Regions from separate parts of the Acidovorax sp. KNOB132 genome, predicted to be linked through region 3. Evidence: predicted binding sites of a transcription regulator. Region 3 holds the regulator's gene; each other region holds the start of a gene.
The links. Region 3 encodes LexA, which represses DNA repair genes until DNA is damaged. Its sites were predicted from a motif close to ACTGTATNNNNATACAGT; they were not measured.

Region 1: a site for LexA is predicted at 10,061-10,078, ahead of recA (recombinase RecA). Genes of this name have one in related genera too.
Region 2: a site for LexA is predicted at 1,268-1,285, ahead of AC27IO_RS17500 (DNA topoisomerase IV subunit B). Genes of this name have one in related genera too.

Annotation. Positions count from the first base shown of each region.
Region 1 covers NZ_BAAJYT010000097.1:1,236-12,700, forward strand. Annotated here, with positions in the region: gene AC27IO_RS13815 (indolepyruvate ferredoxin oxidoreductase family protein) at 1-2,385, shown strand, start outside; gene yajC (preprotein translocase subunit YajC) at 2,672-3,007, shown strand; gene secD (protein translocase subunit SecD) at 3,091-4,983, shown strand; gene secF (protein translocase subunit SecF) at 4,996-5,949, shown strand; gene AC27IO_RS13835 (DUF1631 family protein) at 5,986-8,316, shown strand; gene recX (recombination regulator RecX) at 8,368-8,832, opposite strand; gene recA (recombinase RecA) at 8,910-10,001, opposite strand; gene AC27IO_RS13850 (MarR family winged helix-turn-helix transcriptional regulator) at 10,142-10,645, shown strand; partial or broken gene AC27IO_RS13855 (methyl-accepting chemotaxis protein) at 10,773-11,465, shown strand, end outside.
Region 2 covers NZ_BAAJYT010000167.1:514-8,134, forward strand. Annotated here, with positions in the region: gene AC27IO_RS17495 (MFS transporter) at 1-1,181, opposite strand, end outside; gene AC27IO_RS17500 (DNA topoisomerase IV subunit B) at 1,319-3,301, shown strand; gene AC27IO_RS17505 (lytic transglycosylase domain-containing protein) at 3,371-4,153, shown strand; gene parC (DNA topoisomerase IV subunit A) at 4,169-6,520, shown strand; partial or broken gene AC27IO_RS17515 (methyl-accepting chemotaxis protein) at 6,692-7,621, shown strand, end outside.
Region 3 covers NZ_BAAJYT010000010.1:10,823-22,500, forward strand. Annotated here, with positions in the region: gene AC27IO_RS03160 (NAD(P)/FAD-dependent oxidoreductase) at 1-469, opposite strand, end outside; gene AC27IO_RS03165 (hypothetical protein) at 596-838, opposite strand; gene hrpA (ATP-dependent RNA helicase HrpA) at 1,183-5,379, shown strand; gene AC27IO_RS03175 (hypothetical protein) at 5,587-5,709, opposite strand; gene lexA (transcriptional repressor LexA) at 6,320-6,994, opposite strand; gene AC27IO_RS03185 (asparaginase) at 7,079-8,047, shown strand; gene adk (adenylate kinase) at 8,118-8,774, opposite strand; gene kdsB (3-deoxy-manno-octulosonate cytidylyltransferase) at 8,915-9,712, opposite strand; gene AC27IO_RS03200 (Trm112 family protein) at 9,709-9,891, opposite strand; gene lpxK (tetraacyldisaccharide 4'-kinase) at 9,911-10,972, opposite strand; gene AC27IO_RS03210 (ExbD/TolR family protein) at 10,978-11,403, opposite strand; gene AC27IO_RS03215 (MotA/TolQ/ExbB proton channel family protein) at 11,439-11,678, opposite strand, start outside.

The sequences.
Region 1 (11,465 bases), on a different contig from region 3:
AGCCAGAACTGGCTGCTGCGCCCCAAGGCCGACCTCACGCCCGCCATCATCGCGCGCGCCATCGCCAAGCGCCTCAAAAAGCTGGGCGTGCCGGCCGACATCGTGGCCCGCATGGACGCGCGCCTGTCGGTGATCGATGCGCGCGAGCGCGGCCTGGCCGAATCCAAGGTGGACACGGGCGACCGCACGCCGTGGTTCTGCAGCGGCTGCCCGCACAACACCAGCACCCGCGTGCCCGAAGGCTCGCGCGCGGTGGCCGGCATCGGCTGCCACTACATGGTCAACTGGATGCCCGACCGCAACACGTCCACCTTCACGCAGATGGGCGGCGAGGGCGTGACCTGGGTGGGCCAGCAGCCCTTCACCACGGAAAAGCACGTGTTCGCCAACCTGGGCGACGGCACCTACTTCCACAGCGGGCTGCTGGCCATCCGCCAGAGCATCGCGGCGGGCACCAACATCACCTACAAGGTGCTCTACAACGACGCCGTCGCCATGACGGGCGGCCAGCAGGTGGGCGAGCGGCCCGAGGGGCACTCGGTGCTGCAGATCATGGCCAGCCTGAAGGCCGAGGGCATCGCCCGGCTGGTGATCGTGACCGACGAGCCGGCCAAGTACGACGGCGTGGCGCTGGCCGAGGGCGTGACGGTGCACCACCGCGACGAGCTGGACCGGATCCAGCGCGAGTTCCGCGAGATCCCCGGCTGCACGGCCATCATCTACGACCAGACCTGCGCGACCGAAAAGCGCCGCCGCAGGAAGCGCGGCACCCTGGCCACGCCCAACAAGACCGTGGTCATCAACGAGCTGGTGTGCGAGGGCTGCGGCGACTGCTCGGTGCAATCGAACTGCCTGTCGGTGGAGCCGCTGGAGACCGAGTTCGGCCGCAAGCGCCGCATCAACCAGAGCACCTGCAACAAGGACTACTCGTGCGTGAAGGGCTTTTGCCCGAGCTTCGTCACCGTCGAGGGCGGCACGCTGAAAAAACCCAAGAAGGAAAAGAAGGGCGACCTCTCCGCGATGCCCCCCATTCCCGAGCCGGTGCTGCCCGTGGCCGAGAGCGCCTGGGGCATCGTCGTGGCCGGCGTGGGCGGCACGGGCGTGATCACCATCGGCTCGCTGCTGGGCATGGCGGCGCACCTGGAAGGCAAGGGCGTCATCACGCAGGACGCGGCGGGCCTGGCGCAAAAGGGCGGCGCGACCTGGAGCCACATCCAGATCGCCAACCGGCCGGACGCCATCTACACCACCAAGGTGGACACGGCCAAGGCCGACCTCATCATCGGCTGCGACTCCATCGTCGCCTCGCACAAGACCACCATGGCCGCGATGCAGCCGGGCCGCACCTTCGTGGCGCTCAACACCCACGGCTCGCCCACTGCGTCGTTCGTGCACAACCCCGACTGGCAGTTTCCGGGCACCGATTGCGACACGGCCATCGCCTCCGCCGTGGGCGAGGACCTGCTGGCCAGCTTCGATGCCGAGGAAGTCGCCATGCAGATGCTGGGCGACAGCATCTACACCAACCCCCTGATGCTGGGCTACACCTGGCAAAAGGGCCGCGTGCCGCTGTCGCATGCCGCGCTCATGCGCGCCATGGAGCTGAACGGCGTGCAGGTGGACAACAACAAGGCCGCCTTCGAATGGGGCCGCCGCTGCGCGCACGACCTGGCCGCCGTGCAGGCCCTGTTCAAGGCCGCGCAGGTGATCCAGTTCGTCAAGAAGCCGGGCCTGGCGGAAGTGGTGGCCAAGCGCGAGCAGTTCCTCACCGGCTACCAGAACGCGGCCTATGCGGCCGAGTACAAGGCCTTCGTGGAGAAGGTGCAGGCCGCCGAAGCGCGCACGGGCGGCAAGGGCACGCGCCTGTCCGAGGCCGTGGCCCGCTACCTGTTCAAGCTCATGGCGTACAAGGACGAGTACGAGGTCGCGCGCCTGCACACCGACGCGGCGTTCACCGCCAAGATCGAGGGCATGTTCGAAGGCGACTACAAGCTGGTGCACCACCTGGCGCCCCCGCTGACCGCGAAGAAGAACGACAAGGGCGAACTGCTCAAGCAGCCGTTCGGGCCGTGGATGCGCAAGGCCTTCGGCGTGCTCGCCAGGCTCAAGGGCCTGCGCGGCACGGCGCTCGATCCGTTCGGCCGCACCGAGGAGCGCCGCACCGAGCGCGCCCTGATCGCCGAGTACCGCGCCTGCATCGACGAGCTGCTGGCCGGCCTGACCGCCGACAACCTGCCGCTGGCCGCCGACATCGCCCGCATTCCCGAGGACATCCGGGGCTACGGCCACGTGAAGGAGCGCCACCTGAAGGCCGCCCGCGCCAAGTGGGCGGTGCTGATGAACCAGTGGCGCCACCCGCAGGAGGCGCTGCGCCAGACGGCCTGAGGGGGCGAAAGCCCCTTTCCCCAGCATGTGAGGGGGAAATGGGGCGCTATTGAAAATATAGCAATATGCCCTAGTGGTTATTGTGCTGGGCGGTGTTTTCATGCCCCATCGAAGGCCGGCCCTTGGGCCGGCCTTGCCACGCCAAGACCCCCCGCGGACGCGGGTTTTGGCATGGGCTTTGCCAGGGGGCGCCGCATACAATCGCCTGTTGCCCTCCCGGCTGGCGCCGCGTCGCGCCGTGGGCGGGTGTCTGAAACGACCATCCATTTGAATGGAGCCTGTTGCCGTGTTTATCTCTTCCGCTTTCGCCCAGACCGCCCCTGCCGCCGCCGCCGGTGGCAGCGACATCATGTCCTCCCTGACGGGCATGCTCCCGCTGGTGCTGATGTTCGTGGTCCTGTACTTCGTCATGATCCGCCCCCAGATGAAGCGCCAGAAAGAGCATCGCAACATGATCGAGGCCATCGCCAAGGGCGATGAGGTGGCCACTGCCGGCGGCATCGTCGGCCGGGTCACGCGCCTGTCCGAAGGCTTCCTGCACATCGAGATCGCCTCCGGCGTGGAAGTGCAGATCCAGCGCAGCGCCGTGGCGCAGGTCCTGCCCAAGGGCACGGTCAAGTAAGTCCAAGCGATGGCGCGAGCCGTTCCGATCTGGCGGCCGGCCCTGCGGGCCTGCGCCGCGACCTGAGAGTTAAGAGCGCGATCATGAACCGTTACCCGGTCTGGAAGTACGCGATCCTCGTGATCGCGCTGCTGGTGGGGGCCCTGTACACCCTGCCCAATTTCTTTGGCGAGGCCCCTGCCGTGCAGGTGTCGTCGGCCAAGGCGACGCTGAAGGTCGATGCCGCCGTGCAGCGCCGCGTCGAAGAGGCCCTGAAGGCCGCGGGCGTCGTGCCCGATGCCGTGAGCTTCGATGGCAATTCGGTGCGCGCGCGCTTCGACTCGCCCGACAGCCAGCTCAAGGCCAAGGACGCGATCCAGAAGGCCCTGGTGCCCGATCCGGCCGACCCGCCGTACATCGTCGCGCTGAACCTCGTCTCGCGCTCCCCCGACTGGCTCAGCGCGCTGCATGCGCGCCCCATGTACCTGGGGCTGGACCTGCGCGGCGGCGTGCACTTCATGCTGCAGGTGGACATGCAGGCGGCCCTCACCAAGAAGGCCGAATCGCTCGCCGGCGACCTGCGCACCACGCTGCGCGACAAGAACATCCGCCACGGCGGCATCAGCCGCGACGGCCAGGCGGTGGACATCCGCCTGCGCGACGAGGCGACCGCCACGGCCACGCGCAACGTGATCACCGACCAGTTTCCCGACCTGGTGGCCACCAGCAGCCCCGACGGCCAGGGCGTGCGCGTGCGCGCCACCATCAAGCCCGAGGCGCTGCGCAAGGTGCAGGACCAGGCGCTCAAGCAGAACATGACCACGCTGCACAACCGGATCAACGAACTCGGCGTGGCCGAGCCCGTGATCCAGCAGCAGGGCCTGGACCGCATCGTGGTGCAGCTGCCCGGCGTGCAGGACACCGCCAAGGCCAAGGACATCCTGGGCCGCACGGCCACGCTGGAAGTGCGCATGGTCGACGAAAGCGCCGAGGCGCGCTCGGCCGAGCTGGGCTCCGGCCCCGTGCCCTTCGGCGACGAAAAGTACCTGGACCGCAACGGCCAGTCCATCATCGTCAAGAAGCAGGTCATCCTCACGGGCGAGAACCTCACCGACGCGCAGCCCGGCTTCGACGGCCAGACGCAGGAGCCCACGGTCAACCTCACGCTCGACGCCAAGGGCGCCCGCATCTTCAAGGACATCACCCGCGAGAACGTGGGCAAGCGCATGGCCATCGTCCTGTTCGAAAAGGGCAAGGGCGAAGTGGTCACGGCCCCCGTGATCCGCAGCGAGATCAGCGGCGGCCGGGTGCAGATCTCCGGGCGCATGACCACGGCCGAGGCCAACGACACCTCGCTGCTGCTGCGCGCCGGCTCGCTGGCCGCGCCCATGGACATCATCGAGGAGTACACCATCGGCCCGAGCCTGGGCGCCGACAATATCGAGCGCGGCATCCACAGCGTGGTGTGGGGCTTCGTGGCGATCTCGGTCTTCATGTGCATCTACTACGCGCTGTTCGGCGTGATCTCGTCCATCGCGCTGTCGGTGAACGTGCTGATGCTGCTGGCCATCCTGTCGATGCTGCAGGCCACCCTGACCCTGCCCGGCATCGCCGCCATGGCGCTGGCGCTGGGTGTGGCCATCGACTCCAACGTGCTGATCAACGAGCGCATCCGCGAAGAACTGCGCGCCGGCGTGTCGCCGCAGGCGGCCATCCACGCGGGCTACGAGCGCGCCTGGGCGACGATTCTCGACTCGAACGTGACCACGCTGATCGCAGGTCTCGCGCTGCTGGCCTTCGGCTCGGGCCCGGTGCGCGGCTTCGCCGTGGTGCACTGCATCGGCATCCTGACCAGCATGTTCTCGGCCGTGTTCTTCTCGCGCGGCCTGGTCAACCTCTGGTATGGCCGCAAGAAGAAGCTCAAGAGCGTGTCCATCGGACAGGTGTGGAAGCCCGAACCCGACAGCACCACGTCCGCCGTGGTCAAGTCCAACTGAAGGAGAGGGACCATGGAATTCTTCCGCATCCGAAAAGACATCCCGTTCATGAAGTACGCGTTGGTTCTCAACGCGATCTCCTTCATCACTTTCGCGCTGGCCGTGTTCTTCCTGATCACGCGGGGCCTGCACCTGTCGGTGGAGTTCACCGGCGGCACGGTCATGGAAGTGGCCTATACGCAGAGCGCCGACATCGGCAAGGTGCGCAGCACCGTGTCCGGGCTGGGCTATTCCGACGTGACCGTGCAGAACTTCGGCACCGCGCGCGACGTGATGATCCGCCTGCCGGTGCAAAAGGGCGTGACCTCGGCGCAGCAAAGCGAGCAGGTCCTGGGCGCCCTCAAGGCGGCCGACCCCGACGTCACGCTGCGCCGCACCGAGTTCGTGGGCCCGCAGGTGGGCGAGGAACTGGTGCACGGCGGCCTGATGGCGCTGGGCATGGTGGTGATCGGCATCGTGATCTACCTTGCGTTCCGCTTCGAGTGGAAGTTCGGTGTGGCGGCGGTGATCGCCAACCTGCACGACGTGGTGATCATCCTGGGCTTCTTCGCCTTCTTCCAGTGGGAGTTCTCGCTGGCGGTGCTGGCGGGGGTGCTGGCCGTGCTGGGCTACTCGGTGAACGAGTCGGTCGTGATCTTCGACCGGATCCGCGAGGCCTTCCGCAAGTACCGCAAGATGAGCACGCACGAGGTCATCGACCACGCGATCACCAGCACGATGAGCCGCACGATCATCACCCATGCCTCCACGGAGGCCGTGGTGCTGTCGATGTTCTTCTTCGGCGGCCCCAGCCTGCACTACTTCGCGCTGGCGCTGACCATCGGGATTCTGTTCGGCATCTATTCATCGGTGTTCGTGGCGGCCGCCATCGCCATGTGGCTGGGCGTCAAGCGCGAAGACCTGGTGAAGGCGCCGCCCAAGAAGGACGGCGACCCGAACGATCCGAACGCCGGCGCAGCGGTCTGACCGCGACGCCCCGGGGCGCCCCATAATCGACGGCGTATGGAAGAACTCCGCCCTCCCACCGCGCCCCGGCGCCTGGCCCGCCTGGCCCGGCAGCGGTTCGTGGAGGGCCTGGTGGCGGGGCTGCCCGGCCTCGACAACGAACTGCAGGATTTCCTGACCCAGCTCATGGGCCTGACGGCCACGCAGCGCGAGATGCAGACGCGCCGCGACCTGTGGATGCGTTACCAGCAGCGCCACCAGGCCTGGGTCAGCGGCTGCGCCCGCGCCCTGTCCGAGGCCCTGCTGCCGCTGGTCAGCACCAGCCGGGGGGCGCTGCCCGCCGGGGGCGGGTTCGAGCTGCTCAGCGACGACGTCGTCGAGAACCAGATCATCGCCTCGCGCATGGCGCTCACGGTGATGGAGCACACGGGCAACGCCTTCGACACCCTGCGGCAGTTCCTGCAGCACCTGGAAGGCCAGGAACTGGACGGCCGCGACATCCTGCGCCCCGAAACGGTCTGCCTGCTGTTCGTCGACCAGTGGGTCGAGGCCGGCATGGAGCGGGGCGACCTGCAGACCGCCATCGATCCCCTGCAGCGCCAGCTGGGCGACCTGGTCTTGCGCCAGTACCAGTCCGTCAACGCGTTCTGCACCGAGCAGGGCGTGAAGCCCGACAACGACCTGCGCTCCAAGGTGCGCCGCACGGCGGGGGGGCTGTCCTCCCCCGCGGGCCTGGCGTCGCAGGCCCTGCAGCAATCGGCCCAGGCCTTCGCCCGGGAATCCGCCCAGGCGAGCATGCACGGCATGCCGTCCCAGGGGGGCATGCCGGCGCCCGGGCGCATGGGCGCGCAGGGAACGGCCTTCGGTGCCGGCATGCAGGCGTTCATGACACCGCTGGCCCGCGCCCGCCAGCGTGCGCAGGGCGTGATGGGCCAGTTGCGCCGCCTGCTGGTGCAGCCTGCTACGGGCTTTGACATGGTGAACGCACCGCCGGCCTCCGCCGCGCTGGCGCAGGCCCTGTCGGCCCACCGGGCGCAGGCGCAGACGTACTACAGCGGCGTGGCCACGCTGGTCGAGGACTACAGCCCGGCCGCCGTGGTGCAGCTGGTGGGCGCGGTGCGCGAGCGCTCGACCGAACTGAAGGCCAAGGCCTCCACCCCCGGCGAAAAAGCCATCATCGAGGTGGTGGCGCTGATGTTCCAGAGCATCCTGAGCGAAGACCGCATTCCGCCAGCCGTGCGCGTGTGGTTCGCGCGGCTGCAGGTGCCGGTGCTGCGCGTGGCGCTGGCCGAACCCGAATTCTTCAGCGACGTCGCCCACCCGGCACGCCGCCTGATCGACCGCCTGGGCGGCGTGGTGATGGGGTTCGACGCCACCGCCATCAACGGCAGCGCGTTGGAAGGCGAGATCCGCCGCGTGGTGCAGGTGATCGAGCAGTACCCCGAAACCGGGCAGCGCGTCTTTCAGCTCGTCTATGACGAATTCGAGAAATTCCTGGCCAAGTTCCTCACCGCCAAGCAGGCCACCTCCAAGCTCGTCAGCGTGGCGCAGCAGGTCGAGCAGCGCGAGACGCTGGCCATCCAGTACACGATCGAGCTGCGCACCATGCTGCGGGACATGCCGGTGCGCGAGGAGATCCGCGATTTCCTCTTCAAGACCTGGGCCGAGGTGCTGGCCATGTCGGCGGTGCGCGACGGCGCGCAGCACCCGGACACCGTGGCACTCAAGCGCACGGCGGCCGATCTGGTCTGGGCCGCCAGCGCCAAGCCCCACCGGGCGGACCGCGCCAAGGTCATCCAGAGCCTGCCGCCGCTGCTGCAGCACCTGCGCCAGGGCCTGGCGCTGCTCGGCGTGAACGGGCCGGAGCAGGATGCGCAGGTGAAGGTGCTGACCGACACGCTGGCCGATGCCTTCCTGTCCAAGACGGCGTCCATCCCGCAGGCGCACATCGATGCCATGGCGCGCCGCCTGGCCAATCTGGAGGACTACATCAGCGATGCGACGCTGGGCGAAATGCCGCTCAACGCCGACAACATCGAGCTGATGCTGGGCATCGATGCCTCGTCCATCCACGTGATCGCCGACAACGGCGCGCCCGTGGAGCCGGGCATGGTGGCCTGGGCGCAGGAGCTGCAGCCCGGGGCCTGGTTCACGCTGGACCACAACGGCGCGTCGGCGCAGGTGCAGTACGTGTGGCAAAGCCAGCGCAAGCAGCTGCACCTGTTCGCCGCGCCCGATGGCAGCAGCTACCTGCTGCAGCTCAAGCGCCTGGGCGCCTACCTGCAGTCCGGCCTGCTGGTGGCGCAGGAAGAGGAAGCGCTCACGATGCGGGCCACGCGCGACGCGCTGGCCAAGATCGACGCCAACCCGGAACGGTTGCTGGACTGAGCCAGCCGGCCTCGCGGGCCCAGGATCGGCGCGGGCCCGGAATCAGCGCCATCAATCGCCGTCGTCGTCCCCGCTGCCGTCGCCCCGCACCACGCGGCGCACGATGTCGCCGGCAAAGCCCCGTGCGGCCATGAAGCGCATCTGGCGCGCGCGCTCCTGCGGCGTCTCGCCCGGGGTGCCGAAGCGCTGGCGCCACACGGCCTGTGCGCGCTCCAGCTCGGTGGCGCGTAGGCGCTCCGCGGTGGCGCGCACCAGGGCGTCGTCCAGTCCCTTGCCACGCAGCTCCTGCACCAGGCGCTGCGTGCCCAGGCGGGCGGCGCGGCGGTTCACCACCGAATCGGCCACGCGCTGCGCGCTGATGAAATCCTTGGCCTGCAGGTCGTCGAGCACGGCGTTCAGGTCGTCGCCCTCCTGCACGTGGCGGGCCAGCTTGGTGGCCAGTTCGGCGCGGGAGTGTTCGCGCTGTGCCAGCAGGCGCAGCGCCCGGCCCTTGAGCGAAAGCGTCGCAAATCCCATGGTGCTATGACAGTAGAAGCGTCCAGCGCCTGTCAATCAAGCGCTGGAGCCGGGCATGGCCTGCAATCGGCCAAGGCTTACTTCTCGGCCGCTTCCTTGGCCGGGGCGGCGGCGGGGGCTTCCAGGCTGGCGGGCAGCAGGGCGATGCCCAGGCTCTCGCGCACCTTGTTCTCGATCTCGCGGGCGAGGTCGGCGTTCTCGCGCAGGAACTCCCGCGAGTTGTCGCGGCCCTGGCCGATCTTCTCGCCGTTGTAGGCGTACCAAGCGCCGCTCTTTTCGATGATCTTCGCGTTCACGCCCATGTCGATGATCTCGCCCTCGCGGCTGATGCCCTCGCCGAACAGGATGTCGAACTCGGCCGTTTTGAACGGCGGGCTGACCTTGTTCTTCACGACCTTGACCTTGGTCTCGTTGCCCACGGCCTCGTCGCCCTTCTTGATCGTGCCGGTGCGGCGGATGTCCAAACGCACCGAGGCGTAGAACTTGAGCGCGTTGCCGCCCGTGGTGGTTTCGGGGCTGCCGAACATCACGCCGATCTTCATGCGGATCTGGTTGATGAAGATGACCATGCAGTTGGTCTTCTTGATGGTGGCGGTGAGCTTGCGCAGCGCCTGGCTCATCAGGCGGGCCTGCAGGCCGGGCAGCGCATCGCCCATTTCGCCTTCGATTTCGGCCTTGGGGGTGAGCGCGGCGACCGAGTCGATCACGATCAGGTCCACGGCACCCGAGCGCACGAGGCTGTCCACGATCTCCAGGGCCTGCTCGCCGGTGTCGGGCTGGCTGATCAGCAGATCGGACAGCTGCACGCCGAGCTTCTGGGCGTATTGCACGTCGAGCGCGTGCTCGGCATCGACGAAGGCGCACTGGCCGCCCTGCTTTTGCATCTCGGCGATCACCTGCAGCGTGAGCGTCGTCTTGCCGGACGATTCCGGGCCGTAGATCTCGACCACGCGGCCGCGGGGCAGGCCGCCCACGCCCAGCGCGATATCCAGGCCCAGCGAGCCGGTGGAGACGACCTGGATGTCCTCGATCACCTCGCCTTCGCCCAGGCGCATGATCGTGCCCTTGCCGAACTGCTTCTCGATCTGGGCCAGCGCGGCCTGGAGGGCCTTGGCCTTTTCGGTGTTGACGGGCTGGGCGGGGTGGGTCCCCTTGACGGCGAAGTCCATGGAAAGTCCTTGAAAAACAATGGGTTGGGGTGTCTCTATCCGGCTGTGGGTAGTCACAGGCTGGATGCTTGAACAGTAGTTTATGCGAGCCGTCTTGGCGCGTAAACGGTGTTTTAAGTCAGTTTCCCTGACAATGTGCCATGGCCGAAACCCCACCTTCTCCCCCCCTCGACGATGGCTGGCGCCAGACCCACCTGGGCCGCCTGCTCGGGCATGCCATGCGCCGGTTCGATGCGCGGGTGCTCGAACTCATGGCCCACAACGTGGAAGTGCCGCTGGCGCTTTCCAACCTCGCCGCGCGCGATCAGGTGAGTGCGGCGCACGTCCACATCACGCGCCACCTTTCGCTGGATGGCGACCGGCTGACCGATCTGGCGCAGCGGGCCGGCATGACGAAGCAGTCGATGGCCGATCTGGTGGACCAGTGCGTCGCCTGGGGCCTGGTGGTGCGGGAACCCGACCCGCGCGATGCCCGGGCGCGCCGCGTCTGCTTCACTGCCGCGGGCTTGGCGTGGCTGCAGGCGTTCCGCGACGCGGTGGCGCAGGCGGAAGCGGAATTCCGCATGGAGGTGGGCGACGAGGTCGCCACGGTGGTGGCGATCGGACTGGAAGCGTATGCGGAAGGCGACGGGCTGTCAGGTTGAAAGCTGCAAAAATGATACAAATGACATCGCATTTTTGCCATTTTTCGCGCTGCGGATTCCGATTTAAGCCTCTTCTAAGGTATCTAAAAGTTAATCGAGATACCAAACGCAATAGGTGGTACTTATCATGAACCTGCACAACCTCCGCATTGGCGCCAAACTGGCGCTCGCCTTCAGCGTTACCACGCTGATCACCGTCGCCCTGGCCTGGATGGCCTGGGGCCAGATGCTGCGCATCAACGCCAGCGCCGAAGACCTGGCCACGAACTGGCTGCCCAGCATCGAGGCCATCGGCAACGTGCGCATCGCCGCCAACCGCCTGCGGCGCACCGAGAGCGAGGCCTTCCTGCCGACCGACCAGAGCAACCTGAACAAGCTCAAGGAAGAGCTCAAGGTGCGACGCCAGCAACTGGCGGAGGCCGAGGCCGTATATGCGCCGCTGGTCAATCCGGGCGAAGAGCGCAAGGGCTACGAGGCCTACCAGGCCCAGCGCGACCAGTACCTCGCGGTGCAGCGCCGCATGCTGGACCAGCCACTGCAGGCGCACGATGAAACGCTGCGGATCTTCTTCACCGATTCGGAAAAGGGCTTCGATGCCATGGCGTCCACGCTGGGCGAGCTGGCCCGCGTGAACCGCCGAGGCGGCGACGCCGCGCACGACGATGCGGTGGCCACGTTCCACCGTGCGCAGGCCACGCTGCTGGCCCTGCTGATCGCTGCGGTGGCGATCGCCTCGGTGCTGGCCTGGTGGATCACGCGGCACATCACGCGGCCGCTGGCCTCGGCCGTCGAAGTGGCGCGGGGCGTGGCCGCCGGCGAC
Region 2 (7,621 bases), on a different contig from region 3:
TCCTTGACCGGCAGGTTCACCAGCCCGGCCAGCACGCCCAGGCCGATGGCCAGGTACCAGACCAGGTCGTAGCTGCCGGTGGTGTCGTACAGGTAGCCCCCCAGCCAGACGCCCAGGAAGCTGCCGATCTGGTGGCTGAAGAACACGAACCCGCCCAGCATGGACAGGTGCTGCACGCCGAAGATCTGCGCCACCGTGGCGTTGGTGGGCGGGATGGTGGACAGCCACAGCACGCCCATCACCGCCGAGAACACGTACACCGACAGCGGCGACAGCGGCACCAGCAGGAACACGCTGATCGCCACGGCCCGGGCGAAGTAGATGAAGGCGAGGATGTAGCGCTTGGGATTGCGCTGGCCCAGCGTGCCGGCGATGTACGTGCCGAACACGTTGAACAGACCGATCAGCGCCAGCGCGTAGCTGGCCACCTGCGGCGACATGCCGTGGTCCTTGAGGTAGCTGGGCATGTGCACGCCGATGAACACCACCTGGAAGCCGCAGACGAAGTAGCCCGCCGTCAGCATCAGGAAGCTCGGGTAGCGCAGCGCCTCGCCCATGGCCTGGCCCACCGTCTGCGAGCGCGGGGTGGTGGTGCGGCTTCGAAAGCCCGGCTCGCGCAGGCCGAAGGCCAGCGGCACGATCAGCAGCACCATGGCCGAGAGCACCAGCAGCGCCTCCTGCCAGCCCAGGCGCACGATGAGCTGGCCCTCCACCGGCACCATCAGGAACTGCCCGAACGAGCCGGCCGCCGCCGCCACGCCCATGGCCCAGGAGCGCCTCTCCGGCGCGATCTGCCGGCCCAGCACGCCGTAGATGACCGCATAGGTGGTGCCCGCCTGCGCCGCGCCGATCAGCACGCCCGCGGTCAGGGCGAAGAGCGCCGGCGTGGGCGACAGGGCCATGCCGACCAGGCCCAGGCTGTACAGCACGGCCCCGCCGATCAGCACGCGGAAGGCGCCGAACCGGTCGGCCGCCATGCCCGCGAAGATGCCGAAGCAGCCCCAGGCGAGGTTCTGCACCGCGATGGCCAGCGCGAACGACTGGCGGGTCCAGCCCATGTCCTGGGTGATGGGCTGCAGCCACAGCCCGAAGCCGTGGCGGATGCCCATGGACAGCGTGACGATGGCGGCGCCACACACCAATACCTGGGCCATGGACAATTTCTGGGGGTCTTGAGGCATCCGGCAAATGTAGCCAAAGCGGCGCATTCGCGTGCACGCCTTCGCGACCCATTCCACCGCGGGCATCGGCGGCGGGTGAAAGGAGGGCTGGGTTTATATCCAGCCCATCCGGCCCTGCGGCACTACAATCCGCCCCCATGGCAGCCAAACCCTCCTCCACCCCGCCAAGCGAATACTCCGAAGGCTCGATCCGCGTCCTCAAGGGACTGGAACCCGTCAAGCAGCGTCCGGGCATGTACACCCGCACCGACAACCCGCTGCACATCATCCAGGAAGTGCTGGACAACGCGGCCGACGAGGCGCTCGCCGGCCATGGCAAGAAGATCAAGGTCACGCTGCACGCCGATGGCTCGGTCAGCGTGGAAGACGACGGCCGCGGCATCCCGTTCGGCCTGCACCCCGAAGAAAAGGCCCCGGTGATCGAACTCGTGTTCACCCGCCTGCACGCGGGCGGCAAGTTCGACAAAGGCTCGGGCGGCGCCTACAGCTTCTCGGGCGGCCTGCACGGCGTGGGCGTCTCGGTGACCAATGCGCTGGCCCTGCGTCTGGAGGCCAGCACCCACCGCGAGGGCAAGGTGGCCCGCCTGGTGTTCGAAGGCGGCGACGTGACCGAGCCGCTGGTGGCCCGACCGCTGGCCGCCGGTGAGCGCAAGCAGGGCACCACGGTGCGCGTGTGGCCCGACGGCAAGTACTTCGAGGCGACCGCGCTGCCCATGGGCGAGCTCACGCACCTGCTGCGCAGCAAGGCGGTGCTGATGCCCGGCGTGTCGGTCTCCCTCGTGAACGAGAAGACGCGCGAGACGCAGACCTGGCAGTACAAGGGCGGCCTGCGCGACTACCTCGGCCAGACGCTGAACGCCGACCCGGTGATCCCGCTGTTCGAAGGCGAAGGCTTCGCCGACCGGCACCACGAGAGCTTCGCCGAAGGCGAGGGCGCCGCCTGGTGCGTGGCCTTCACCGAAGACGGCCACCCGGTGCGCGAGAGCTACGTCAACCTGATCCCCACCAGCGCGGGCGGCACGCACGAAAGCGGCCTGCGCGACGGCCTGTTCAATGCCGTCAAAAGCTTCATCGAACTGCATTCGCTGCTGCCCAAGGGCGTCAAGCTGCTGCCCGAGGACGTCTTCGCCCGCGCCAGCTACGTGCTGTCGGCCAAGGTGCTGGACCCGCAGTTCCAGGGCCAGATCAAGGAGCGGCTGAATTCCCGCGACGCGGTGCGGCTGGTGAGCGGCTTCGTGCGCCCGGCGCTCGAACTGTGGCTGAACCAGCACGTCGACTATGGCAAGAAGCTGGCCGAGCTGGCCATCAAGGCCGCGCAGACGCGCCAGAAGGCCGGCCAGAAGGTCGAAAAGCGCAAGGGCTCCGGCGTGGCCGTGCTGCCCGGCAAGCTCACCGACTGCGAGAGCCGCGACCTGGCGCACAACGAAGTCTTCCTGGTCGAGGGCGACTCGGCCGGCGGCAGCGCCAAGATGGGCCGCGACAAGGAAAGCCAGGCCATCCTGCCGCTGCGCGGCAAGGTGCTCAACACCTGGGAGGTGGACCGCGACCGGCTCTTCGGCAACACCGAGATCCACGACATTTCCGTGGCCATCGGCGTGGACCCGCATGGACCCAACGATTCGCCCGACCTCTCGGGCCTGCGCTACGGCAAGGTCTGCATCCTGTCCGATGCCGACGTGGACGGCTCGCACATCCAGGTGCTGTTGCTCACCCTGTTTTTCCGCCATTTTCCGAAGCTCATCGAGACCGGCCACATCTACGTGGCACGCCCGCCGCTGTTTCGCGTGGACGTGCCGGCGCGCGGCAAGAAGCCGGCCTCCAAGATGTATGCGCTGGACGAGGGCGAACTGGCGGCCATCCTCGACAAATGCGCCAAGGACGGCGTGGCGCGCGAGAAGTGCCAGATCAGCCGCTTCAAGGGCCTGGGCGAGATGAACGCCGAGCAGCTGTGGGAAACCACGCTCAACCCCGACACGCGCCGCCTGCTGCCCGTGCAGCTGGGCGACATGGACTTCGCCGCCACCGAAGGCCTCATCACCAAGCTGATGGGCAAGGGCGAGGCCGCCGCCCGCCGCGAACTCATGGAACTGCACGGCGACGCCGTGGAAGTGGACATCTGAGCCATGGCCTGGCGCGACCGGTTCGGACGTTCAGGCCTTTCTGGCCTCTGGCGCGTGGTTTGCGCCGGCATGCTGCTATTGTTTTTGCAGCAAACGGCGCGCGCCGACCTGTGGGCCTATGTGGACGAGCGCGGCGTGACCCACTTCGCGGCCGAGCAGGTGGACGGGCGCTACGGGCTGTTCTTTCGCGGCAACGATTTCGACTCCACCCGCGACGGCCCGGCGGCGGCATCCGCGGGCGCCACCGCGGCCACGCCGTCCGGTGCCCGGCTGCTGGCCTTCTTCGACATCTCCCCCGACTACAAGCGCGTCAAGCACCACCTGCGCGCATCGGCCAGCCAGAACGGCGTGGACTACGAACTGCTGCAGGCATTGATCGCCACCGAATCGGGCTTCGACGCGCGCGCCGTATCGCCCAGGGGCGCGGTGGGGCTGATGCAGCTCATGCCCGCCACGGCGTCCCGCTTCGGCGTGGCGGGCGAGGCGCGCCGCTCGGTGGAGCAAAAGCTCACCGAACCGGCGATCAACGTGTCGGCCGGCACGCGCTACCTGCGGCACCTGCTGGACCTCTTCGACGGCCGCACCGACCTGGCGCTGGCCGCCTACAACGCGGGCGAGGGCGCCGTGCAGCGCGCCGGCAACCGCATTCCGGCCTACCGCGAAACGCAGAACTACGTGAAAAGCGTGCTGGGCCTGTATGCCCAGCTCAAGCCCCCGGCACCGCTGCTGGCCCACCGGGCCACGCCGGGCCGCGTGCGCATGGAACTGGGCGCCGGTTCCGATGACACCCCATCCCAAAGCGCTGCGGCCGGCCTGCCGGCCCGCACCGTCGGCGCCCCGCGCGCCCCTTGACCTTCGATTTCCCGAATGAGCGACCAAACCCCTCTCGATCTTTCCCCGCCCGAATCGGACGACAGCCTGGGCCTGGCCGGCTACGCCCAGCGCGCCTACCTGGAGTACGCCCTGTCCGTGGTCAAGGGCCGCGCGCTGCCCGACGTGTGCGACGGCCTCAAGCCCGTGCAGCGCCGCATCCTCTACTCCATGGACCGCATGGGCCTGGGGTATTCGGGCCCGACCCGCAACGTGGCGGCCAAGCCGGTCAAGAGCGCCCGCGTGGTGGGCGACGTGCTGGGCCGTTTCCACCCCCACGGCGACCAGTCGGCCTACGACGCGCTGGTGCGCCTGGCGCAGGACTTCAACCAGCGCTACCCGCTGATCGATGGCCAGGGCAACTTCGGCAGCCGCGACGGCGATGGCGCCGCGGCCATGCGCTACACCGAGGCGCGGCTGTCGCGCATCACCAGCCTGCTGCTCGACGAGATCGACGAGGGCACGGTTGATTTCATGCCCAACTACGACGGCAGCACGCAGGAGCCGCGCCAGCTGCCCGCGCGCCTGCCGTTCGCGCTGCTCAACGGCGCCAGCGGCATCGCGGTGGGCTTGGCGACCGAAATCCCCAGCCACAACCTGCGCGAGATCGCCGATGCCTGCGTGGCGCTCATCAAGGCGCCGCAGCTGTCCGAGGCGGAGCTGATGGCCATCGTGCCCGGGCCGGACTACCCCGGCGGCGGCCAGATCATCAGCACGGCGGGCGACATCGCCGACGCCTACCGCACGGGGCGCGGCAGCCTCAAGGTGCGCGCGCGCTGGAAGATCGAAGACCTCGCGCGCGGCCAGTGGCAGCTCATCGTGACCGAGCTGCCGCCCGGCGTCAGCACGCAGAAGGTGCTGGAGGAGATCGAGGAAATCACCAACCCCAAGGTCAAGGCCGGCAAGAAGGCCCTGTCGCAGGACCAGGTGCAGCTCAAGGGCAGCGTGCTGGCTGTGCTCGATGCCGTGCGCGACGAGTCCAGCAAGGACGCGCCGGTGCGCCTGGTGTTCGAGCCCAAGACCGGCAAGGTGCCGCAGCAGGAACTGATCACCACGCTGCTGGCGCACACCAGCCTGGAGACCTCCTCGCCCATCAACCTGACCATGGTGGGGCTGGATGGCAAGCCAGTGCAGAAGTCGCTGCGCAAGATGCTGGAGGAATGGATCGCCTTTCGCCAGGGCACCATCGTGCGGCGCTCGCAGCACCGCCTGGGCAAGGTGCTGGACCGCATCCACATCCTCGAAGGGCGGCAGATCGTGCTGCTCAACATCGACGAGGTGATCGCCATCATCCGCGCCAGCGACGAGCCCAAGGCGGCGCTGATCGCGCGCTTCGCGCTGTCGGACCGGCAGGCCGAGGACATCCTGGAAATCCGCCTGCGCCAGCTGGCGCGGCTGGAGGCCATCAAGATCGAGCAGGAGCTGAAGGAGCTGCGCGCCGAGCAGGGCAAGCTGGAGGACATCCTGGGCAACCCCGGTTCGCTGCGGCGCCTGATGATCCGGGAGATCGAGGCCGACGCCAAGACCTTCGCCGATGCGCGCCGCACGCTCATCCAGGCCGAGAAGAAGGCCATCGCGGAGGTGCGCGTGGTGGACGAGCCCGTGACCGTGGTCGTCTCGCAAAAGGGCTGGGTGCGCGCGCGCAGCGGCCATGGGCACGAGCCGGGCAGCTTCGCCTTCAAGGCGGGCGACGGCCTGTATGCCACCTTCGAATGCCGCACGGTCGACACGCTGCTGGCCTTCGGCAGCAACGGCCGGGTGTACTCGGTGGCGGTGTCGCTGCTGCCCGGCGCGCGCGGCGATGGCCAGCCGGTCACCACGCTCATCGAGCTGGAGTCGGGCACGCAGCTGCTGCATTATTTCGCCGGGCCGGCGGTCGCCACGCTGCTGCTGGCGGGCTCGGGCGGCTACGGCTTCCTCGCCTCGGTCGAGAACATGACGGCGCGCCAGCGGGGCGGCAAGGTCTTCCTCTCGCTGGGCGAGGGCGAGACCGTATGCCGCCCGTCCCACGCCTGGGGCACCAGTGGCGCGCAACTGCTGGCGCCGGCCACGCACGTGGCCTGCGCATCGGCGGGCGGACGCATCCTGACCTTCGAGATCGGCGAGCTCAAGACCATGGCCAACGGCGGCCGGGGCCTGATGCTGATCGACCTGGAGCCGAAGGACACACTGGCGGGCGCAGTGGCGTACACGCGCAGCATCCGCCTGGAAGGCCTGGGGCGCGGCGGCAAGGAGCGCGAGGAGACGCTGGAGATCCGTTCGCTGAACAACGCCCGCTCGCCGCGCGGGCGCAAGGGCAAGGCCGCCGATCTGGGCTTCAAGCCGTCGGCGGTGTTCCGGGTCGAATAACCCCCCGGTCGCCGCGCAGCCGCCCAGCGGCCCGCGGCGACGGGCGCTGGGGCTGGGGCTGCGCAGGCGCGCGGGCCCGCGCCCAAGGGTTTGTGCCCTGCACAAGGCCACCCAACCATGCGCACCATGGAGACCTCTTTCCTGGGTTGTTGGAGCCAACGGAGATCGGCCATGAAGAATCTGCGCATTTCCCACAAGCTCTGGGGGGCTGTCGCCGCGATCGTGATCGCGCTGGCCGCCGTGGTCGGCACTTCGGCCTACCGCTCGGCCGCCACGCAGGCCCGCTCCGCGCAGGTCACGGCCGACATGGCCATGCGGGTGGAAGCGGCCCTGCGCTGGGCCGGGCTCACCGAGACCAACGCCGCGCGCACGCAGGCCGTCATCGTGAGCAGCGATCCGGCGGTGGAGGCGGAGTTCAAGGACCTGATCGCGGCCACGTCCGCGCAGATCACCGAGGTGCAGAAATCGCTGGAGGCCTTGCCGCTGTCAGAGGCCGACAAGGCGCAGATGGCCACCATCGCCAACGCGCGCAAGGTCACGATCGACCTGCGCACGCGGGCCCGCCAGCTGAAGGCCGGGGGACAGCAGGCCGAAGCCACCACGCTGGTCAAGCAAAGCTACAACCCGGCCGTGTCCGCCTATCTGCAGACGCTGCGCGACTTCGTGCAGCTGCAGCAGCGCAATGCCCAGGCCGGGCAGCAGGCCGTGGCCGCGGAGCGGCTCGTGACCGTGCGCATGGGCGCCCTGGCCGTGGCGCTGCTGGTGGCGGGCATGGTGGCGGGGGCTTATTTTTTGATCCGCAGCATCCAGCAGCCGCTGGCCGAGGCCAACGCGCTGGCCGCGCGCATCGCGGGCGGTGACCTGAGTGGCACCCAGGCCTCGGTGCGGGGCGACGAGCTGGGCGACCTGCTGCGCTCGCTGCAGACCATGGGCGATTCGCTGGGTCGCGTGGTGCAGCAGGTGCGCCGCAGCACCGACAGCATCGCCATCGCCAGCGCGGAGATCGCCGCGGGCAACCAGGATCTGTCCGCGCGCACCGAGCAGACGTCCAGCAATCTGCAGCAGACGGCCGCGACCATGGAGCAGTTCTCCAGCACCCTG
Region 3 (11,678 bases):
CGCCGGCTTCGCCGGCCAGCCGGGCATGCAGCGCCGGCGCATCGCGCAGCAACTGGCGCAGGGCATGCGCGGTGCGGGCCACGTGCGCAGGCGTGCGGCCCGAGCGCAAGAAGCGCCACAGCCACGGCAGGGCGCGGGGCAGGTAGCCCCAGCGCACGGTGAGCGGGCCTTGCGGGTCCAGCAGGTAGCCAGGCACCTGCTTCCACATGCCGGGCCCTGCGGGCGGAAGAATGGAATGGGAAGACAGCCAGCCCGCATTGCCGTAGCTCGTGGCTTCTTCGCCGGCGGGGGCATGGGGGTTGAGCAGCGTGACTTGGCGGCCGGAGCGCAGCATCTCGATCGCGCACACCGTGCCCACGATGCCGGCTCCGATCACCACGACGTGCCGGCGCCGGTCGGCAGGCCCGGTGGCTCTGGCCTGGGTGGCGTGTTCGGCAAGGGCGGGAGTGGCGGAGGCTGTGGCGGGCATGTGTGCGGCTGCGCAGGGCAGCGAGGAGGAGAGGGGGTGTGGGCCGGACCCGGTCGTGCCATTTTTCCACGAAAGGGTCCGGTCCACGGTGCCCTGCCGGCCTGGTGCCCGGTAAGCACCGGCGAATCAGCCGTCCTCGCCGCGGCGCACGGCACGCTGCAGCGCCATGCGGTCGGCGCGGCGCTGCGCGCCCTGGCTGCGGATGTGCTTGCCTGCCGCGGCGCTGGTGCCGCGCGCCGCCAGCGCGCGGGCCACCGGGTTGCGCGGCGGTGCGCTGGCTTCGAGGTGCAGCACCATCGGCTGCTTCATGCGGCGCAAGGCCTTGACCCGGCCTTGCTGGAAGGCGCGGGAACGTTTCTGAGCACTCATGTGCGATTCCTGAAAAGCAAAAAGCCCCGGCTGAGCAAGCCAGGGCTTTCGTGCGGCGCACCCCCCATTCGAATGGGGCGGGGGAGCGCAGCCACCTTGGCTGAACGGTGTGTGAGCGACACGGTTCAGCCGGGGCGAGGAACCGTGTTCAGTGAGGGGGGGTGAACAAATAAGGCATGGAAAGACAGCTCCTGAAAGGTGCGCCGCAAGGGTGCTCGTTGCGGCGCTGGTGAAGCGAAGGCGCGATTATCAAAGCGGCTTTGCGGGCGTGGCAAGGCGTGCCGCGGCCCCTGGCGGCCCTTGTTGTGCAGGGCCAACGGCGGGCTCGGATAATGCAGCCCTTCATGACCGAATCCGCGCCTTCCTCTTCTTCCCCTTCTTCCTCCGCCGCCGGGGCGCCCAGCGCGCCGTTGCGCATCACCTTCCCGCCGTCGCTGCCCGTCTCGGCGCGGCGCGACGAAATCATGGCGGCGATGCGGGAGCACCAGGTCATCATCGTGTGCGGGGAGACCGGCTCGGGCAAGACCACACAACTGCCCAAGATCGCGCTGGCACTGGGGCGCGGCAAATGCAACGCCGCGCCGGGACAGAAAGGCCAGCTCATCGGCCACACGCAGCCGCGCCGCATCGCCGCCAGCAGCGTGGCCAAGCGCATCGCCGAAGAGCTGCAGACCCCACTGGGCGACGTGGTGGGCTACAAGGTGCGGTTCCAGGACCGGCTGTCGCGCGACGCCTCGGTCAAGCTCATGACGGACGGCATCCTGCTGGCGGAGACCCAGACCGACCCGCTGCTCAAGGCCTACGACACGCTCATCATCGACGAGGCGCACGAGCGCAGCCTGAACATCGACTTCCTGCTGGGCTACCTGCGGCAGATCCTGCCGCGCCGGCCCGACCTGAAGGTGGTCGTCACCTCGGCCACCATCGATGCCGACCGCTTTGCCAAGCACTTTGCGCTGCCGCGGCGCCTGACCGGCCGCTCCAGGTCCGGCGAGGGGCCGCAGGGCGATGCGGCGCAGGCAGCCGGGCCGCAGGGCGCGGAGTTGATTCCCGCGCCGATCATCTATGTGTCGGGCCGGACCTTTCCGGTCGAGCAACGCTGGCGTCCATTCGAAGAGTCGCGCGACTACGGCCTGAACGAAGCCATCGCCGACGGCGTGGACGAGCTGTGGGCCGGCAACGCGGGCGGCGACATCCTCGTCTTCCTGCCCGGCGAGCGCGAGATCCGCGAGGCCGCCGACCACCTGCGCAAGCACCTGGCGCACCAGCCGGTGATGCGCAATGCCGAGGTGCTGCCCCTGTTCGCGCGGCTGTCGCAGGCCGAGCAGGACCGCATCTTCGACGGGCACACGGGCCGGCGCATCGTGCTGGCCACCAACGTGGCCGAGACCTCGCTCACCGTGCCCGGCGTCCGCTACGTGATTGACGCCGGCACCGCGCGCGTGAAGCGCTACAGCTTCCGCAGCAAGGTGGAACAGCTGATGGTCGAGCCCGTCAGCCAGGCCGCCGCCAACCAGCGCGCGGGCCGCTGCGGCCGCGTGGCCAACGGCATCTGCATCCGGCTCTACGACGAGGCCGACTTCAACGGCCGGCCCCGGTTCACCGACCCAGAAATTTTGCGGTCCTCGCTGGCCGGCGTCATCCTGCGCATGAAGTCGCTGCACCTGGGCGACGTGGCGCAGTTCCCTTTCATCGAGGCGCCTTCGGGCCGTGCGATCGCTGACGGCTACCAGTTGCTGGGCGAGCTGGGTGCGGTGGACGACTCCAACGAACTCACGCCGATGGGCCAGGAGCTGTCGCGCCTGCCGCTCGACCCGCGCGTGGGCCGCATGATCCTGGAGGCGCGCGAGCGCCAGGCGCTGGACGAGGTGCTCATCATCGCCAGCGCCCTGAGCGTGCAGGACGTGCGCGACCGCCCCATGGATGCGCAGCAGCAGGCTGATCAGGCCCACGCCAAGTTCGACGACGAAAAGAGCGAGTTCAGCGGCTACCTCAAGCTGTGGAAGTGGATCAACGAAGCGCGCGGTGGCGCGCCCACCCTGCCGTCGGCGCGCATGCAGAAGCAGGCCGCGCGCAAGGGCGCGCCATCGCAGGCCGTGCTGCCCGTGGCACAGCGCATGGCCGCGGCGGCCGTGGCTCCGCCGGCGGCCACCGAGGCCGCAGCGGCTGCGCCCACCCACAAGCTCAGCAACCGCCAGTACGAATCGCTGTTGCGCCAGAACTTCATCAGCGTGCGCCGACTGCGCGAGTGGCGCGACATCCACACGCAATTGCTGACCGTGGTGACCGAACACCGCTGGCGCATCAACGACCGCCCTGCCAGCTACGAGCAGATCCACCTGTCCATGCTGGCCGGGTTGTTGGGCAACATCGGCGTCAAGAGCGACGAGGACGACTGGTACCTGGGCGCACGCGGCATCAAGTTCTACAAGCACCCGGGCGCGCACCTGTCCAAGAAGCCCGGGCGCTGGATCGTCGCGGCCGAGCTGGTGGAGACCACGCGCCTCTTCGGCCGGGGCATCGCGGCCATCGAGCCGCAGTGGATCGAGCAATTGGGCGGGCACCTGCTCAAGAAGCAGCTGCTCGACCCGCATTGGGAAAAGAAGGCGGCCGAGGTCAACGCGCTGGAGCGCGCCACGCTGTATGGCATCGTCATCTACAACAACCGGCGGGTGAACTTCGGCAAGGTGGACCCTTATGCGGCGCGCGACATCTTCATCCGCGAGGCGCTGATCGGCGGGCAGTGGGAAACCCGTCTGCCTTTTCTGGCCGCCAACCACAAGCTCATCGCCAAGGTCGAAGAGCTCGAACACAAGTCGCGCCGACAGGACGTGCTGGTGGACGACGAGCTGATCTATGCCTTCTACGACCAGCAGTTGCCGGCCGACGTGTGCAGCGGGTACAGCTTCGAGGCGTGGTACCGCGAGGCGAGCGCGTCGAACCCCGACCTGCTCAAGCTGACGCGCGAAGAACTCATGCGCCACGAGGCCGCGGGCATCACCGGCAATGCCTTCCCGCGCACGGTGCGGCTGGGCGGCGTGGATTGCGCCGCGAGCTACCTGCACGAGCCGGGCGATGCGCGCGACGGCATCACGGTCACCGTGCCGCTGTTCGTGCTCAACCAGGTGAGCGACGAGCGCTGCGAATGGCTGGTGCCCGGCATGCTGCAGCCCAAGATCCAGGCCCTGCTCAAGAGCCTGCCGCAGCGCCCCCGCAGCCGGTTCGTGCCGCTGCCCGACAGCGCAACCCGGCTGGCCGGGCTGCTCGGCACGCCCGAACGCTTCGGCCACGGCAGCCTGGTCGAGGTGCTGCTCAAGCAGGTGCGCGATGAGACCTCGCTCGACGTCAAGCGGGCCGATTTCAAGCTCGACATGCTGAGCCCGCACCTGTTCATGAACTTCCGCGTGGTGGATGAACACGGGCGCCAGCTCGGTCATGGGCGCAACCTGGGTGCCCTCAAGGCCGAATGGGGTGCGAAGGCGCGCGGCGCCTTCCAGGCCCTGGCGGGGCTCAAGCTGGGCGGCGATGCCAAGGGTTTTGAAGAAAAACAGGCTCCAGCGCAAGAAGTACTAGGGCATTCTGCTATCAAAAGTGAAGCGCCTCCCGCTGCAGCGGGGCGCCGCGGCCCTGCGGCGGTGACGGCGCCGGCCGCTTCCTCGCCAGCCGCCGCTTCGGCCCGGCAGGCGCCCGCCGGCCAGCGCCACACCGCATGGACCTTTGGCGAGCTGCCCGAGCTGATGGAAATCCGCAAGGGCGGCCAGACGCTGATCGGCTTTCCCGCGCTCATCGACGGTGGCGATGCCGTCACCATCGAGGTGTTCGACGAGCCCGAACTGGCCGCCGCCCGGCACCGTGCGGGCCTGCGCCGCCTGTTCGCGCTGCAGATCAAGGACGCGCTCAAGTACCTGGAAAAGAACATTCCCGACCTGCAGAAGATGGCCGTGGCCTACATGCCGCTGGGCACGCAGGAAGAACTGCGCAGCCAGATCATCGACGTGGCGCTGGACCGGGCCTTCCTGCTCGACCCGTTGCCCACCGATGAGGCCGCGTTCAAGCGCCGGGTGGACGAGGGACGCGGCCGGCTGACCCTGATCGCCAACGAGGTCGCGCGGCTCGCCGGCACGATCTTGCTGGAGTACGCCGCCGCGGCGCGCAAGATCAAGGACACCAAGAACGCACCCGAAGCCGTGCAGGACGCGCAGCAGCAGTTGCAGCGCCTCATGCCCAAGGCGTTCCTGGCCGCGGCACCGTGGGCGCAACTGGCGCACTTTGCCCGCTACCTCAAGGCGATCACGCTGCGGCTGGACAAATACCGCGCCGATCCGGCGCGCGACGCCACCAAGCTGGCCGAACTGCGCCCGCAGGAGCAGCGCTACTGGCGCCTGGTGGCCGAACGCAAGGGCGCGGTGGATGCGCGCATGCAGGAGCTGCGCTGGCTGCTGGAAGAGTTGCGGGTGAGCTTTTTCGCCCAGGAGCTGCGAACCCCGCAGCCGGTGAGCGTGAAGCGGTTGGACAAGCTCTGGGCGCAACTCAACAGTTGAGGCCGGCAGCCAGGCTGCGCGGCGCTTCGCATCGACATCGGTACGGTGGGCGGCGGGGCACGGGGACCCATGGTGGATGACTCGCCCAACCCTGCTCGGCCCCATTCATCGCGTAGCGGCTTCCCCCGAACCCCCACCAGGCACCCACCAGGCACCTCCGGGTGCTTCAGGGTTGCCGGGCTTTCATTGCGGCTGGGATGTGCGGCCTCAATGGGGCGTCTGCAAGGCCGCCTCGGCCCGCACGAGGCGGTCCAGTTCCGCGCACACATCGGCCATGCGGCCGGAGATCAGCAAGCGCGCCGCCGCACCGGGGCCGCGGCGATCCAGCACGCGCAGCGGGCGCGCAGCAGGCCTGGGGCGGCTGCAACCCGCAAATGCCCCACTGTCATTGGCGCTGGTGCTGGGCCATGACCGTGCAGACGGGGTTACCGCCAGTGTGGGGGACCATGCTGAAACGGGCTGCTCGGGCGGTGCCTGCCGCGGCCGAACCACCACGAAGCGCCGTGGCAGGGGGGCGAGCGCTGGAGGACACGGCAGGCCCTCTGCCGCCGCACTTTCCAAGGCGGTGCATGGCAGTGGTTCGATGGCAGCCGGCCGCGTGGCGGACGGGCTGATGGCGTCGGCATGGAGGCCCGGGGCCACGGCATGCACCGTGCCTCTGCCGCTGGCGCCGCCGCCTGGCTGGCCTGCGACGGCCCTGCGGTCCTGGCGCGGAGGGCGGCAGGCGGGCGCGCGCAGCCACCGCGCCAAAGCATTCAGCGGTTGCGAAAAAGAAGAAAAAGCGAGCAGGGCAAATCCCATGTGAAAACTCCAGCGAAGTGCGAGGGGGTTGAACACAGGCAGGATTGCCGAGGAAAAACACACTGCCGCAGGGTTGGCTGACCAGGGCTTCTTGCCCCTGGCCGCCAGACGCCCGCCACCTGCGGCGGTGTGCAGCGGGCTACATCAGCATGGTGTTGCGGATCAGGCCCACTGCGAGCCCTTCGATTTCGAAAGGCTCGCCCGGATGCACGGTGATGACGGGGTAGTCGGGGTTTTCGGGCAGCAGCTCGATGGCGGTGGCCGTCCGGCGCAGGCGCTTGACGGTGACGTCGTCGCCCAGCCGGGCCACGATGATCTGGCCGTTGCGCGCCTCGCGGGTGGATTGCACGGCGAGCAGGTCGCCGTCCATGATGCCCGCATCGCGCATGGACATGCCGCGCACCTTGAGCAGGTAATCCGGCTTGTGCTGGAACAGGCTGCCCTCCACGCTGTAGGTTTGGTCGACGTGTTCCTGCGCGAGAATGGGCGACCCTGCAGCCACCCGCCCCACCAGGGGAAGCGACAGCTGCGACAGGCCCGGAATGGGCAGGTTGAACTGGGTGCCGCGGGCGGCATTGATGGAGCGCACCGTGTCGCTGCGCAGCCGGATGCCGCGCGACGTGCCGCTGACCAGTTCGATGACGCCCTTGCGGGCCAGGGCTTGCAGGTGCTCTTCGGCCGCATTGGCGGACTTGAAGCCGAACTCGGCGGCGATTTCCGCCCGGGTGGGGGGCGCGCCGGTGCGGGAGATGGCGGTCTGGATCAGATCGAGGATCTGTTGCTGGCGGGCGGTGAGCTTGGGACTGTCGAACATGAGTGACTCCGGTGCTGAACGGATAGGCAGGGAGAGGCCTGTTTTTTAATCCAGTCACTGTATTTTTAACCAGTTTTTTGGAGCGTGCAAGTGGGCACAGGAAAAATCGTGGTGCTGGGCACCGGCGGAACCATCGCGGGCAAGGCCGCCAAGGCCGGAGACAACATCGGCTATACCGCCGGGCAGGTGAGCGTAGGGCAGTTGCTGGAGGCGATTCCTGGATTGGCGCAGGCGGCCCGTGGCCGGATCGAAGCCGAGCAGATCGCGCAGATCGACAGCAAGGACATGGATTTCGCCGTATGGCGGCAACTGGCCCACCGATGCACGCAGTTGCTGGCCGATCCCGATGTGCGCGGGGTGGTGGTCACGCACGGCACCGACACGCTGGAGGAGACGGCGTGGTTCCTGGACTCGGTCCTGGACACTGCCGAACGCCCCGTGGTGCTGGCCTGCGCCATGCGGCCGGCAACGGCGATCGCGCCGGACGGTCCGCAGAATCTGCTCGATGCGGTGGCGGTAGCGGCCACGCCCGGGGCGCGCGGGGTGCTGGCGGTAGTGGCAGGCACGATCCACACCGCGCGCGACGTGCAGAAAGTGCACCCCTATCGCGTGGATGCCTTCAGTTCAGGAGACGCCGGGCCGCTGGGCTGGGTGGAGGAGGGCGCGGTTCGCCTGACCCATGGCTGGCCGGCCCCTTCGGTTCCGCGATTGGATGCGCTTCACCACATCGCCAACACTTACCTGTGGCCGCGGGTGGAGGTGCTCATGAACCATGTCGGCGCCGACGGCCGCATCGTCGATCTGCTGGTGCTCGACGGCGTGGATGGCCTCGTGGTGGCGGCGACGGGCAACGGCACGCTGCACCATGCCCTGGCCAAGGCGCTGGAGCGCGCGCACGAGAGCGGTGTGGAAGTGCGCGTGGCCACCCGCTGCCCGCTGGGCCGGGTGCTGCCCAAGCCGGGGGACGCCTTGCCCCACTCGGAGGGGTTGAGCCCGGTGAAGGCCCGCATCAGCCTGCTGCTCGATCTGCTCGCCCGGCCTCGTCGCCCCTGAAATGGCAACGCCCCGCAGAGGGCGGGGCGTTCCAGGCACGGCCGAGGTGCCGTGCGGGTTCAGTCGGCAATCAGCCGGCCAGTGCGGCCAGCGCACGCTGGGTGATCTCTTCCACGCTGCCCGTGCCGCTGATGGCGCGGTATTTGGGAGCGCCGGCCGGATCGGCCTTGGCCCAGCTGGAGTAGTACTCCACCAGAGGACGGGTCTGGGCGCTGTACACATCCAGGCGTTTCTTGACGGTGGCCTCCTTGTCGTCTTCGCGCTGGATGAGGTCTTCGCCGGTCACGTCGTCCTTGCCTTCCACCTTGGGCGGGTTGAACTTGACGTGGTACGTGCGACCGCTGGCCGGGTGAGAGCGGCGGCCGCTCATGCGTTCGATGATGGCATCGAAGGGCACGTCGATCTCGAGCACATAGTCGAGTTTGACGCCCGCGGCCTTCATGGCGTCGGCCTGCGGGATGGTGCGGGGAAATCCGTCGAACAGGAAGCCGGACGTGCAGTCGGGCTGTGCGATGCGCTCTTTCACGAGATTGATGATGAGGTCGTCGCTGACCAGCGCCCCCGCATCCATGACGGCCTTGGCCTGCTGCCCCAGCGGCGTGCCTGCCTTGACGGCGGCGCGCAGCATGTCACCGGTGGAGATTTGCGGAATACCGTATTTCTGGCAAATGAATGCGGCCTGCGTGCCCTTTCCGGCGCCGGGTGCGCCCAAAAGAATCAGTCTCATGGATGTCCTCTAAGTGTTGAATTCGGCTGGCGCCACTGGCCACGGGCTTGCCTCCGGCCCGGGATGCGGCGCTCTGATCGCGGGCAAGGATAGCACGCGGGTCCACGCGCTTTCCTGACACGGCGGGGACTCTGAAAACGCTAGGAAAACAGCGCTCGCACGCGTTCCAGATCCTGGGGGGTATCCACGCCGGGGCCAGGTGCCGAAGCGGTCACATGCACGGCGATGCGGTGGCCGTGCCACAGCGCCCGCAACTGCTCCAGTGCCTCGACCGCTTCAGTGGGCGCGGGCGGCAGGGCCGGAAACTGCCGAAGGAATGCGGCGCGGTAGCTGTAGAGGCCGATGTGGCGCAGCGGCGCATACCCTGGCGGCACGCCGGTGGCCGCGCCATCGGGCCCCTGCGTCCACCAGGCAGCGCCGGCATGGTCGCGTGCATGCGGAATGGGCGCCCGGCTGAAGTAGTGCGCGAGACCGCGCGCATCGAGCACGACCTTCACGACATGGGGGTTGGTGTAGTCGGCCAGCGTGCCGATGGCATGGGCGGCGGTCCCCATGCTGGCGTCCGTGCGGGCCGGCAGCAGGGCGGCCACGGCATCGATCAGCGCGGGGTCGATCAGCGGCTCGTCGCCCTGCACGTTCACCACGATGTCGTCGCCTGCCAGACCCAGCTGTTCGCAGGCCTCGGCCAGGCGGTCGCTGCCGCTCGGATGGTCGGGCCGCGTGAGCAGGGCCTGCACGCCATGCGCCTGGCAGGCCGCGAGGATGCGGGCATCGTCCGCCGCCACGATGACGCGCGTGGCCTGGCTTTGCGCCGCGCGTTGCGCCACGCGCACCACCATGGGCAGCCCGGCGATGTCGGCCAGCGGCTTGTCGGGCAGCCGCGTGGAGGCCAGCCGCGCCGGTATCAGGATGGTGAAGGGCGTGGCGGGCGCGGTCACGCCTCCAGCTCCTCGTCCGTCAGGGTGCGTGCTTCGTTTTCGAGCAGCACCGGAATGCCGTCGCGCACCGGGTAGGCCAGGCGGGCGCTGCGCGACACCAGTTCCTGCCGCTCCCGGTTGAAAGTGAGCGAGCCCTTGGTGACGGGGCAGACCAGCAGTTCGAGCAGTTTGGGATCCATGGCGGTAGTGGCTTCGGGGTCAGTCGGAGGGCGATGATAGCGAGCGGCGTGCGGCAGCCCGCAACCGCTCGTCCAGCAGGGAGAAAAAAGCGCTGTCGATTTCCAGGTGCAGCGGCACGGCCAGCGCCTGGGGGTGGAGTCGCCACAGCTTGGTGGCGTCCTTTTCGGTGCAAACCAGCGTCATGCCTGTGTTTTGATTGTCTTTCCAGCTATCAAAATCATAGTGATCAGGCAAGGCGGTGGTCCGCTGCAGCGTGAGTCCTCTTGCCCGCAGCATGGCAAAGAATTCCTGTGGCCTGGCGATGGCGGCCACGGCGTGCAAGGGCTGGCCGCGCCACTGCGCCAGGGGCACGGTGCTGCCGTCCGCACGCATGGCGTCGGGCCCGAGCGAGCGTCTCAGGGAGAACGCCGGCGATGCGCCGGCCGGAGCCCGTCCGGCATGGAGCACGCAGTCGACCTGGCGTGGCCAGGGTTCGCGCAGCGGTCCGGCCGGCAGGAGGAATCCGTTGCCCACGCCGTCGTCGTTGAATACGCAGATTTCAATGTCGCGGGCCAGCGCCAGATGCTGCAGGCCGTCGTCGCAAACGATCACATCGGTGCGGGGATGCTGTGCCAGCAGTGCGCGCGCCGCCTGCGCCCGGTGCCGCGCCACGAACACGGGAACGCCCGTGCGCTTCGCGATCAGCAAAGGCTCGTCGCCCACTTCGGTCGCGCGGCTGTCCGTGCACACTTCGCGGCAGTCGTCGGTGGACCGCCCGTAGCCGCGCGACACCACGCCAGGCTGCCATCCGCGCGCCACCAGATGTCGCACGATGGCCTGCGTGACCGGGGTCTTGCCCGCCCCTCCGGCGATCACGTTGCCCACGACGATCACCGGCACCGCCACGCGCTCGGCGCGCAGGAGGCCCAGCCGATAAAGCGCTCGCCGAATGGCTACCGCGATCCGATACAGACAGGACAACGGCCACAGCGCCCAAGCCAGCGGCCCACGCCGTTTCCAGGCCGCTTGCAGGGTGGGTGCCTGGGTATGGGGGGCGGTGGAAGAGGGTGCAGAGGGCGGCTGCGGCCCGGCGGCAGCCATCGCGGCTACTTGCCGGCGCTGGCCGTGGACTGGGTGGCGAAGGTGATCTGCGACAGGCCCACGCGGCGCGCGGCTTCCATGACGGTGACCACGGCCTGGTGCGGCGAATTGGCGTCGGCACTGATGATGACGACGCTGTCCTTGCCGGCGCTGGCCGACGCGGCCAATGCCTGGGCCACCACGTCCACGCTCTTGCCCTCGACCGCCAGCTTGTTGATGGCATAGCGGCCATCCGCGGCGACGGCCACGATCACTTCCTTGGGATGGTCGCGCTGCTGCTCGGCATCGGCCACGGGCAGGGTCAGTTGCAGTTCGGTGAACTTGCTGTAGGTGGTGGACAGCATCAGGAAGATGAGCACCACGAGCAGCACGTCGATGAACGGAATCAGGTTGATTTCCGGCGCTTCGGTGGGGCGGGAGCGAAAGTTCATGTCCGTTCAGCCGATGGGGTGGTGTGGGCCATGATTCACTTGCGAAGCCGGCTGATGTGCCGCACGAACTGCTCGGAGGCCAATTCGAGGGTCAGCAGATAGGCGTCCACGCGGCTGCGGAAGTACCGCCAGAAGATCAGCGCCGGAATGGCCACGATCAGGCCGAACGCCGTGTTGTACAGCGCAATGGAAATGCCCTGTGCCAACTGGGCCGGGTTGCCGCCGCCGGACTGACCGGCCCCCGCTTGGGAGCCAAATATCTCGATCATGCCGAT